3 regions of the Bacillus sp. Hm123 genome follow, and region 2 is predicted to be linked to each of the others. Evidence: riboswitches for the same ligand, from Rfam matches in the RefSeq annotation. Region 2 holds a riboswitch; each other region holds the start of a gene.

Region 1 (3,210 bases), 1.1 Mb from region 2:
CGCTTATTATCGAAAGCGGGGAAGGAATCAAGTTGAAGGATATTCACGGCAATGAATATTTAGATGGCTACTCTTCGCTTTGGCTTAACGTCCACGGTCATCGTCGCTCAGAAATTGATGAGGCGATTAAAGCTCAGCTTGATAAAATTGCTCATTCTACTTTATTAGGGGCGGCTAATGTGCCATCGATTGAGTTAGCGGAACAATTAGTTAAGCTGGCACCGGAAAAGCTAACGCGTGTCTTTTACTCGGATAGCGGGGCAGAAGCGGTGGAAATTGCCATTAAAATGGCCTATCAATATTGGCAAAACAAAGGAATAACGACGAAAACGAAATTTGTGACGATGTCTAACGGCTATCACGGGGATACGGTTGGGGCGATTAGTGTCGGCGCCATCGATATTTATCACCGCGTCTATAGCTCGCTAATGTTTAACTCTTACGTCGTACCATTCCCGGCAACATACCGTCATCCTTCTGGCGATGAAGCAACGGTGAAGCGAGAGTCACTTGAGGCGATTCGTCAATTATTTGAAGAGAAGCACGAGGAAATTGCAGGTGTGATGGTCGAGTCGCTGATGCAAGGAGCTGGCGGAATGAATATGATGCCACCGGGGTATTTAAAAGCATTGGAAGCACTTTGCCGCGAGTTTGATATTTTACTTGTTGTGGACGAAGTAGCGACAGGCTTCGGTCGGACAGGAAAGATGTTTGCTGTTGAATATGAAGACGTCCAACCAGATATTATGACGGTTGCTAAAGGAATCACCGGGGGCTATTTGCCAATCGCGGCAACGATAACAACGGAAAAAGTTTATGCTGCTTTTTATGCGGATTACACAGAAATGAAAACCTTCTTCCATGGACATTCTTATACAGGAAATCAGCTCGGCTGTGCCGCTGCTTTAGCGAATTTAAAGATTTTTGAAAAAGAGCGATTAGTCGATCAAGCGGCTAAAAAAGCCGAATACGTCAAGGAAATCCTAGCTGAACTTGCCAAATTGCCGCAAGTCGGGGATGTTCGTCAGCTTGGACTAATGTGCGGGATTGAAATTGTGAAGGATAAAGAAACGAAAGAACCGTTTCCGTGGGAAGAGCGTGTTGCGTATAAAGCCACGTTAAGAATGCGAGAACTTGGCATGCTGACAAGACCGCTCAGTGACGTGATCGTTTTCATGCCACCGCTCGCTACAAGCTTTGAAGAACTGACACAAATGGGGCAAATCATGAAACAAGCGATTGAAGAAATTCAGCTTGTTCAGCAACGATAAAAACAATCCGCAGAGGTCGTCTCTGCGGATTGTTTTTATCCAGCTTGCGATAAGTCAACATCGATTCACTAACGTTCATCGTGTTTCCTTTATCTCGTGCGGAATGCTCCAGTCCATACGTCGCCAAACAGCGCCTTTCGCTTTAGTTATCATCTAGCTGCGCCTCCTAGACACTCGAGTCAAATAACCTGCCCCTTACAAGGCTAACGCCTTTCCAGCGTCAGAACATTTGCTTGTCGTGTCTGGACAGTCGCCTCCGCTTTAGTTACTACATGCCAATGTCTTGACCGCCGTTTTGTTTTGTGAAGTGGTTGTTTGGTATTTTGTCTATTTTTGATGCTTCGTGAGAATCTAGGATTTGACGGAGACCAAATATTAGGTAAACCCCTGTAGCCATTAGTAGAAGGAATAATCCGATAACGATTACTAATTTCATATGAATCCACTCCTTTCAAATTACAGTAGTCTATTATACTTGTATTCTAGCGGATACATATGGAAAATTCAAACTTCTTCCGTTGATTTTTTGAAAGAGCGAAAAAGGGCGTGGAAGTGGGATTAAAATTGTGTATAATTAGTGTTAATAAATCATACATATGCTTGATTAGGTGAAGCCATGGAAAGCGGCTTCTTAAAAGGGGAAGCTGGTGTAAATCCAGCGCGGTCCCGCCACTGTGAGTGAGATTGTTCATTTCACGAGCCAGAAAACCTGCCTGTATCACAAGCACCGACAAACCTACGAGGATAGGGTGGTGTGAAAGGGCAGAATCTACCCTTTTTCACTGCACACCTCTATTACGTAGAGGTGTTTTTTAATTTTATAAACATAAAGGAGAGAATAGAAAAGATGAAAAAACTATCGACTTCGATTTTATCGATGCTACTAGCGGCTGGGGTGCTCGCTGGTTGCGGTGAAGAGAAAGCGGCTCCGGAAAAAGAGCAAACGAATCCACCGAAAGAAACGCAAGAAGCGGCGTTTCCAGTGACGATTAAAGATGGTGCAGGGAAAGACGTTGTTATTGACGAAGATCCTGAACGCATCGTTTCTCTCGTTCCGAGCAACACGGAAATCGCGTTTGAATTAGATCTTGGGAAAGAAATTGTTGGGGTAAATGATTATGATAATTATCCAGAAGAAGTGACAAAGATCGAGAAAATCGGCGGTATGGATTTTAATGTTGAAAAGATTATTAGTTTAAATCCTGATCTAGTGTTAGCTCAAGCATCTGGTGCTCATAATTCGAAAGATGGCTTGAAGCAATTAGAAGACGCTGGCATTGATGTACTAGTTGTGAACGATGCTCAAAACTTTGACGAAGTGTATGAGTCAATTGAAATGATCGGTCAAGCGACAGGGAAAGCAAAAGAAGCGGATGAAGTCGTGGCTGATATGAAGGAAGATGTCGCAGAAATTGAGAAGCAAGCTGAAGCGATTACAGAAGACGAAATGAAAAATGTGTTTGTTGAAGTTCAACCAGCACCTGAAATTTACACGCCAGGAAAAAACACATTTATGAATGAAATGCTTGAAATCATTCATGCGAAAAATGCTTCAGCGGACTTAGATGGCTGGAAAGCAATTACGGAAGAAGCAGTCATTGAGAAGAATCCAGATGTTATCATCACAACTTATGGGTATTATATTGAAAAGCCGGTAGAGCAAGTGTTGAGCCGCAAAGGGTGGGAAAATGTAGCTGCGATCAAAAATAAAGAAGTGCACGATGTCCAGTCTGACTTAGTATCCCGTACAGGTCCTCGTCTGACAGAAGGATTAGAGCAACTTGCTGAAGCGGTTTATCCAGATGTTTTTAAGAAATAAAGTTTCCGCCTACGTTATTGCCTTTGCTTTTTTTATTATAGCGGTATTAGCCGGTATCTCGATCGGAACGATGCACGTTCCGGTTCGGGATATCGTCTTCTTATTATCCCACCATTTTTT
Region 2 (3,210 bases):
ATGCAATATGCATCACAAAATATTATTCCTGTCACACTTGAGCTTGGTGGTAAATCACCGAATGTTTTCTTTGAAGATGTCATGGCTCAAGATGATGCGTACTTAAATAAAGCGGTTGAAGGATTTGTTCTATTTGCTTTAAATCAAGGGGAAGTATGTACATGTCCATCACGAGCGCTCATTCAAGAATCGATCTATGATCAATTTATGGAGCGAGCATTAGAACGCGTGAAGCAAATCAAAACAGGCAATCCACTAGATACGGAAACGATGATGGGGGCTCAAGCTTCTAATGAACAAATGGAGAAAATTCTTTCCTATGTTGATATCGGTAAACAAGAAGGAGCCGCTTGCTTAACAGGTGGCGAGCGCAATCAATTCGCCGGTTTTGAAAACGGCTACTACATGAAGCCAACCGTCTTTAAAGGAGATAACAGTATGCGTATTTTCCAAGAAGAAATTTTTGGCCCTGTCGTGTCTGTCACTACGTTTAAAGATGAAAAAGAAGCACTGCAAATCGCCAATGATACGTTATATGGACTTGGTGCCGGTGTTTGGTCAAGAAATATGAATCTTGCTTATGAAATGGGGCGCGGTATTCAAGCCGGACGTGTGTGGACGAACTGTTATCATGCGTACCCAGCTCATGCGGCGTTCGGTGGTTACAAAATGTCAGGAATCGGACGCGAAAATCACTTAATGATGCTGTCTCACTACCAACAAACGAAAAACTTGCTCGTCAGCTATAGCGAGGATGCTCTTGGATTCTTCTAAATAGAAGGAGGGATTTTCAATCGTTGAACGCGTAACCGCAACAGCAGCAGCCTTACAATTAATTGAGAAGTTAAAGGAAAGACATGGGCCTTTAATGTTTCATCAGTCCGGTGGGTGCTGTGATGGCAGCTCGCCGATGTGCTATCCAGAAGGAGATTTTTTAACTGGCCGAAGCGATGTCTTATTAGGGGAAATTGGTGGTTGTCCTTTTTACATGAATGCCGCTCAATTTGACTATTGGAAGCATACCCAGCTAATCATCGATGTTGTTGATGGTCAAGGTGGAATGTTTTCATTAGAAGGACGAGAAGGTAAGCGTTTTCTTACTAGATCACGTGTTTTTACCGAAGAAGAACGAGCAGAATTGAATCAGTAATATCACCCCCTTGTGGAGAAGTTCTCTGCAGGGGGTTTTGACTTGAAAGAACTAAGTGCGACAAAATATTAAACTTTCCACTATTTTGATAATGGTAGACATTTTTAGCTTTAATGTAGTAATATTTAGAAAAGTTCATATTTATTATTAGACAGGTGCTATATTTACTCGAAAATATGTATAGCTTAAAAGGGAAGTTCGGTGAAAGTCCGGCACGGTTCCCGCCACTGTAAGTCAGAGCGACCTGAAACATGCCACTGTGAATAACGGGAAGGCTCAGGGAGTGTAGAAGATGAGTCAGGAGACCTGCCCGTTTAGTAAATACGAAATAACCTACGGGATATAGGGGGTGTTGACGGAAAGTATGATCGTTGTGCTAGTTTTATGCATAGACAATCTTTTTTGTGAGCATTTAAACTCGACGGGTTTAAATGCTCTTTTTATTTGTCAGAAAAACATATGACATTGATGTGAAGGGGGAGTTACCAATCGAGCAAGTACAAACAATTTCCATCGAAAAAAGAAAGAAATCGAGCGTCAATTATAAGCTGTCTTTTTTTATCTTTTTTTTAATTAGCGTTCTTGTTGTTTCTATTACGATCGCGATTATGGTAGGGCCTGTATCGATTCATCCGCTGACTGTATGGAAGATTGCTCTGTCAAAAGCCTTTTCTCTTGAGCATGTGATCACAAAAGACTGGTCAGCCGCTCAAGAAAATATTGTTTGGAATTTAAGGTTTCCGAGAGTGATATTAGCTGTCATTGCTGGAGCTGGCTTAGCGATCAACGGAACATCCGTTCAAGCGCTTGTTCGCAACTCATTAGCCGATCCGTACATATTAGGTGTATCTTCTGGCGCATCAGTTGGTGCTACGTTAGTGATTATATTTGGGGCCTTTTCCATATTCGGACAGTATGCGCTAATCACGGCTGCCTTTATCGGCTCCTTGCTTTCTATTATTCTTGTGTATTTTCTAGCTCAAGTGGGCGGAAAGATTTCAACAGTGAGATTATTATTAGCGGGGATCGCTATTTCCATGGTGCTTTCTGCTATTACCAGCTTTATTGTGATATCAGCACCGAAAGAAGAAGGAATAAGAGATGCGATGTTTTGGATGATGGGGAGCCTGGCAGGTGCTAAGTGGGAGTATATTCCTATTCCCGCCCTTGTCATATGTTTAGGGTTTCTATTTTTATGGTCTCAATATCGGGCGTTGAACATTTTGTTAATGGGGGAAGAGGCAGCGGTCACGTTAGGAGTGAATGTTGAAACGTTTAGAAAAGTTCTGATTGTCACTACTGCTTTAATGACAGGCGTGCTCGTATCTGTATGCGGTTCCATCGGCTTTCTTGGCCTAATGGTGCCTCACATTGTTCGTTTAATGGTCGGATCGGATCATCAAAAAGTGTTACCGATTAGCGCTTTAATCGGAGCGATCTTCCTCGTGTGGGCAGATATAGTTGCCAAACAAGTGATTGCTCCAGAAGAAATGCCGATTGGGATTGTGACAGCACTTTGCGGTGGACCATTCTTTCTATGGATGCTAAGAAGAAGCCATTACGCTTTTGGAGGGGAGAAGTAGGGTGAACATCTCTGTACAAAATATAAGCTCAAGTATTGAAAAGAAACCATTGTTGAAAAACGTTCATGCGGATATTGCTTCAGGAGAGTTTGTTGGTCTCATAGGACCGAACGGAAGTGGCAAATCAACCCTTTTGAAAAACATCTATCGCGTGCTCAAGCCTGATGCGGGAATGATCACATTAGATGACGAAAATATTTTCAAGCTTTCCTCGCGCAATGTGGCCCAAAAATTAGCGGTCGTTAGTCAAGAAACACCGTCGTTATTTGATTTTACCGTAGCTGAAATTGTCTCGATGGGGCGCTCTCCACATAAAAAGTTTCTGGAAGCGGATTCAAAAAAGGATCATCAAGTGATGGATCATTGTCTTCAAAAGGTGGGAATGACGGATTTCATCCATACACCGTTCTCCTCCTTATCAGGTGGAGAGAAGCAAAGAGTGATGATCGCCCGTGCCCTCGCTCAAGAAGCACAAGT
Region 3 (3,210 bases), 980 kb from region 2:
TTTGTTTCTACAGTCATGTTCATCCTCCTAGTGATCAGCTTTCGTAAAATGGCTCTTATTGATTCACTGTTTCGTCTTCGATTCCAAGCTCTTGCTTAATCCAGTCATATCCTTCTGCTTCTAAGCGTTGTGCAAGCTCAGGTCCACCTGATTTCACGATACGACCTTGCATCATAACATGTACTTTATCAGGAGTGATGTAGTTCAAAAGACGTTGATAGTGAGTGATCATTAGGCATCCGAACTCATTGCTACGCATGTCATTAATTCCTTTAGAAACGACTTTTAATGCATCGATATCTAAACCAGAATCGATTTCATCAAGGATCGCAATTTTTGGCTCGATCATCATTAATTGCAAAATTTCGTTACGCTTTTTCTCTCCACCAGAGAAGCCTTCGTTTAAGTAACGTTGCGCCATATCTTGATCCATTTCAAGGAAGTCCATTTTTTCGTCCATTTTACGGATGAATTTCATTAAAGAAATTTCATCACCCTCTTCACGGCGGCTATTGATCGCAGAACGTAAGAAGTCGGCATTTGTTACACCTGTAATTTCGCTTGGATATTGCATCGCAAGAAATAGGCCGGCACGAGCGCGCTCGTCTACTTCCATTTCTAATACGTCTTCACCGTCAAGTTCAATGCTACCTTTTGTCACTTCATATTTCGGATGACCCATGATTGCGGAAGATAATGTTGATTTACCTGTTCCGTTTGGTCCCATAATCGCGTGGAATTCTCCACCTTTTATCTCAAGGTTTACACCCTTTAAAATCTCTTTACCCTCAATTGCTACGTGTAAATCTTTCATTACTAATGTAGAAGCTGTCATATCTATACCTCCGTCGTTATTGAAAATGTTATTGAATTATTGTCATTCTCAATTTATTCTCATTACAATCTTATAACAAATTAAAAGTATATTCAACCAATCTAAAAGAATTGCTGAGATATTTGATTATACCAAAAATTTTACTGCATCATATAATATTCTCTCCTAAAAATACCTAAAAAATAACTAACAGGAATCCACTGTTTTTGTTTGTCAATATGTTGACCACTCATCTTACTTATGTAAAATAAAAGAAGGAAAAAAATCAGTTTGTACACCTATAAATAAAATTGCCTATTTACGATTTAGACACAACATGTTAGGGTAGTATGAGTACAAAAACACAATATATAGTATAACGATGTCGTGGTACCGTAACGGTTTAATAGGGAATCCAACAAATGGAGCTGTCCCCGCAACTGTACGCGCTGACGACCGTCTTGAAGAACCACTGTAGCACTTTTTGCTGCGGGAAGGCAGGCGGAAGGAGGAAGCGTAAGCCAGTAGACCTGCCACTCATCGTCAAGCGACACGTTCTTCGGGGATTGAGAAGTTGGAAGCGAGTGAATTGACCACATGCAAGTATAGCATATTCTTTCGCTTGTTTCCTAGATTAAATTCAATCATTCAGACGAACCCCGATGTGGATCGTCTTTTTATTTTGCAGTTAAGAAGAACAAGCGAGAGAGAGGTTTAAGTATATGACAATTGTAAGTGAAAAATTAAATGAGGAAGCAATCTTAGCATCACTGAAAAAGGAGTTTGGAACAGAGCAAATAGCACTGTTAGAAAAAGCGAGCGAAAAATGGCGTGAACGTCATCCAGATGAAACCGTAAAGGCGTGGACGACGGCGATGATTTTAGAAGCATTAAGTTGCATAGATGAAGCCGCTCCTCATTGGACATATATCGCAGCTCGTCTCTATTTGCACGAAGTATACGACACACAACAAGCTCTTCGTGGTATGGCACCGTATTCAAATTTTGATCAACATGTGGAGAAATTGGTGGAGCAAGGTCTTTATACGCCAATGCTCATCGAAAAATATGAACGATCCGAACTACAAGAGATCGGTCAATTGATCGTGCCAGAACGTGATCAACTCTTTACATATATCGGGTTGAAAACGTTGATGGATCGCTATGTCGCAGTCGATTTCAATAATCAACCAGTAGAATTACCACAGGAACGTTGGCTCGTGATCGCGATGACGTTGATGCAAGATGAGCAAGTACAACGAGTGGAAAAAATTGCAGAAGCGTATTGGGCGATGAGTCAGCTTTATATGACAGTGGCAACACCAACACTTGCCAACGCTGGGAAGCCACATGGACAACTATCCAGCTGCTTTATTGATACGGTTGATGATTCTTTACAAGGAATTTATAACAGCAACACCGATGTTGCCAACTTGTCGAAGTACGGTGGCGGTATCGGTGTATACATGGGGAAAGTACGTGCTAGAGGCTCTTCCATTCGTGGATTTAAAGGGGCATCAAGTGGTGTTCTTCCGTGGATTAAACAATTGAATAATACAGCGGTCAGTGTCGACCAACTCGGTCAGCGTCAAGGAGCGATTGCGGTTTATTTAGATGTTTGGCATCAAGATATTCTTACCTTCCTCGATTTAAAGTTAAACAACGGAGACGAGCGTTTGCGAGCTCATGATATTTTTACAGGGGTCTGCTTGCCAGATTTATTTATGGAACAAGTAGAACAACGAGGAGATTGGCATTTATTTGACCCACATGAAGTGCGTACGGTGATGGGTTACTCGCTTGAAGATTTTTACGATGAAACGCGTGGCAATGGTTCTTTCCGTGAAAAATATGAAGAATGTGTCCAACATCCATCTTTAACGAGAAAAACAGTGCCAGCGATCGAAGTGATGAAACGGATTATGAAGAGCCAGTTAGAAACAGGAACACCGTTTATGTTTTATCGGGATGAAGCAAACCGCGCAAACCCGAATAAACATGAAGGTATGATTTATTCTAGCAATCTTTGTACGGAAATTATGCAAAATATGAGCCCAACTGCCTTTGAGTCAGTGACATTAGAAAATGATCTCGTCGTGACACGTTCAAAACCGGGCGATTTTGTCGTGTGTAATTTGTCATCTGTCAACCTTGGACGGGCAGTTCCAGCGGGTGTATTAGAACGTCTCATTCCGATTCAAGTTCGAATGCTTGATAACGTAATTGATTTAAACAAAATTCCAGTTGTTCAAGCAGAGCGTACGAATCGTCGCTATCGCGGTATTGGGCTTGGAACGTTCGGATGGCATCATTTGCTTGCATTAGAGAACATTCAATGGGAATCAGAAGAAGCGGTAAATTATGCCGATAAACTTTATGAAAAAGTAGCATTTTTA

What was found. A riboswitch is a leader RNA that binds a small molecule or an ion and turns the genes downstream of it on or off. The one in region 2 is predicted to bind cobalamin.
Region 1: another riboswitch for cobalamin. It lies ahead of ACSVDJ_RS04040 (ABC transporter substrate-binding protein); the one in region 2 lies ahead of ACSVDJ_RS09410 (iron chelate uptake ABC transporter family permease subunit).
Region 3: another riboswitch for cobalamin. It lies ahead of ACSVDJ_RS14830 (ribonucleoside-diphosphate reductase subunit alpha); the one in region 2 lies ahead of ACSVDJ_RS09410 (iron chelate uptake ABC transporter family permease subunit).

Annotation. Positions count from the first base shown of each region.
Region 1 covers NZ_CM200277.1:773,933-777,142, forward strand. The annotation lists gene bioA (adenosylmethionine--8-amino-7-oxononanoate transaminase) at 1-1,271, shown strand, start outside; gene ACSVDJ_RS04035 (hypothetical protein) at 1,540-1,707, opposite strand; cobalamin riboswitch at 1,861-2,002, shown strand; gene ACSVDJ_RS04040 (ABC transporter substrate-binding protein) at 2,119-3,090, shown strand; gene ACSVDJ_RS04045 (FecCD family ABC transporter permease) at 3,053-3,210, shown strand, end outside.
Region 2 covers NZ_CM200277.1:1,839,746-1,842,955, reverse strand. The annotation lists gene adh (aldehyde dehydrogenase) at 1-774, shown strand, start outside; gene ACSVDJ_RS09415 (DUF779 domain-containing protein) at 794-1,150, shown strand; cobalamin riboswitch at 1,287-1,478, shown strand; gene ACSVDJ_RS09410 (iron chelate uptake ABC transporter family permease subunit) at 1,699-2,733, shown strand; gene ACSVDJ_RS09405 (ABC transporter ATP-binding protein) at 2,735-3,210, shown strand, end outside.
Region 3 covers NZ_CM200277.1:2,819,435-2,822,644, forward strand. The annotation lists gene sufD (Fe-S cluster assembly protein SufD) at 1-17, opposite strand, end outside; gene sufC (Fe-S cluster assembly ATPase SufC) at 56-835, opposite strand; cobalamin riboswitch at 1,185-1,366, shown strand; gene ACSVDJ_RS14830 (ribonucleoside-diphosphate reductase subunit alpha) at 1,537-3,210, shown strand, end outside.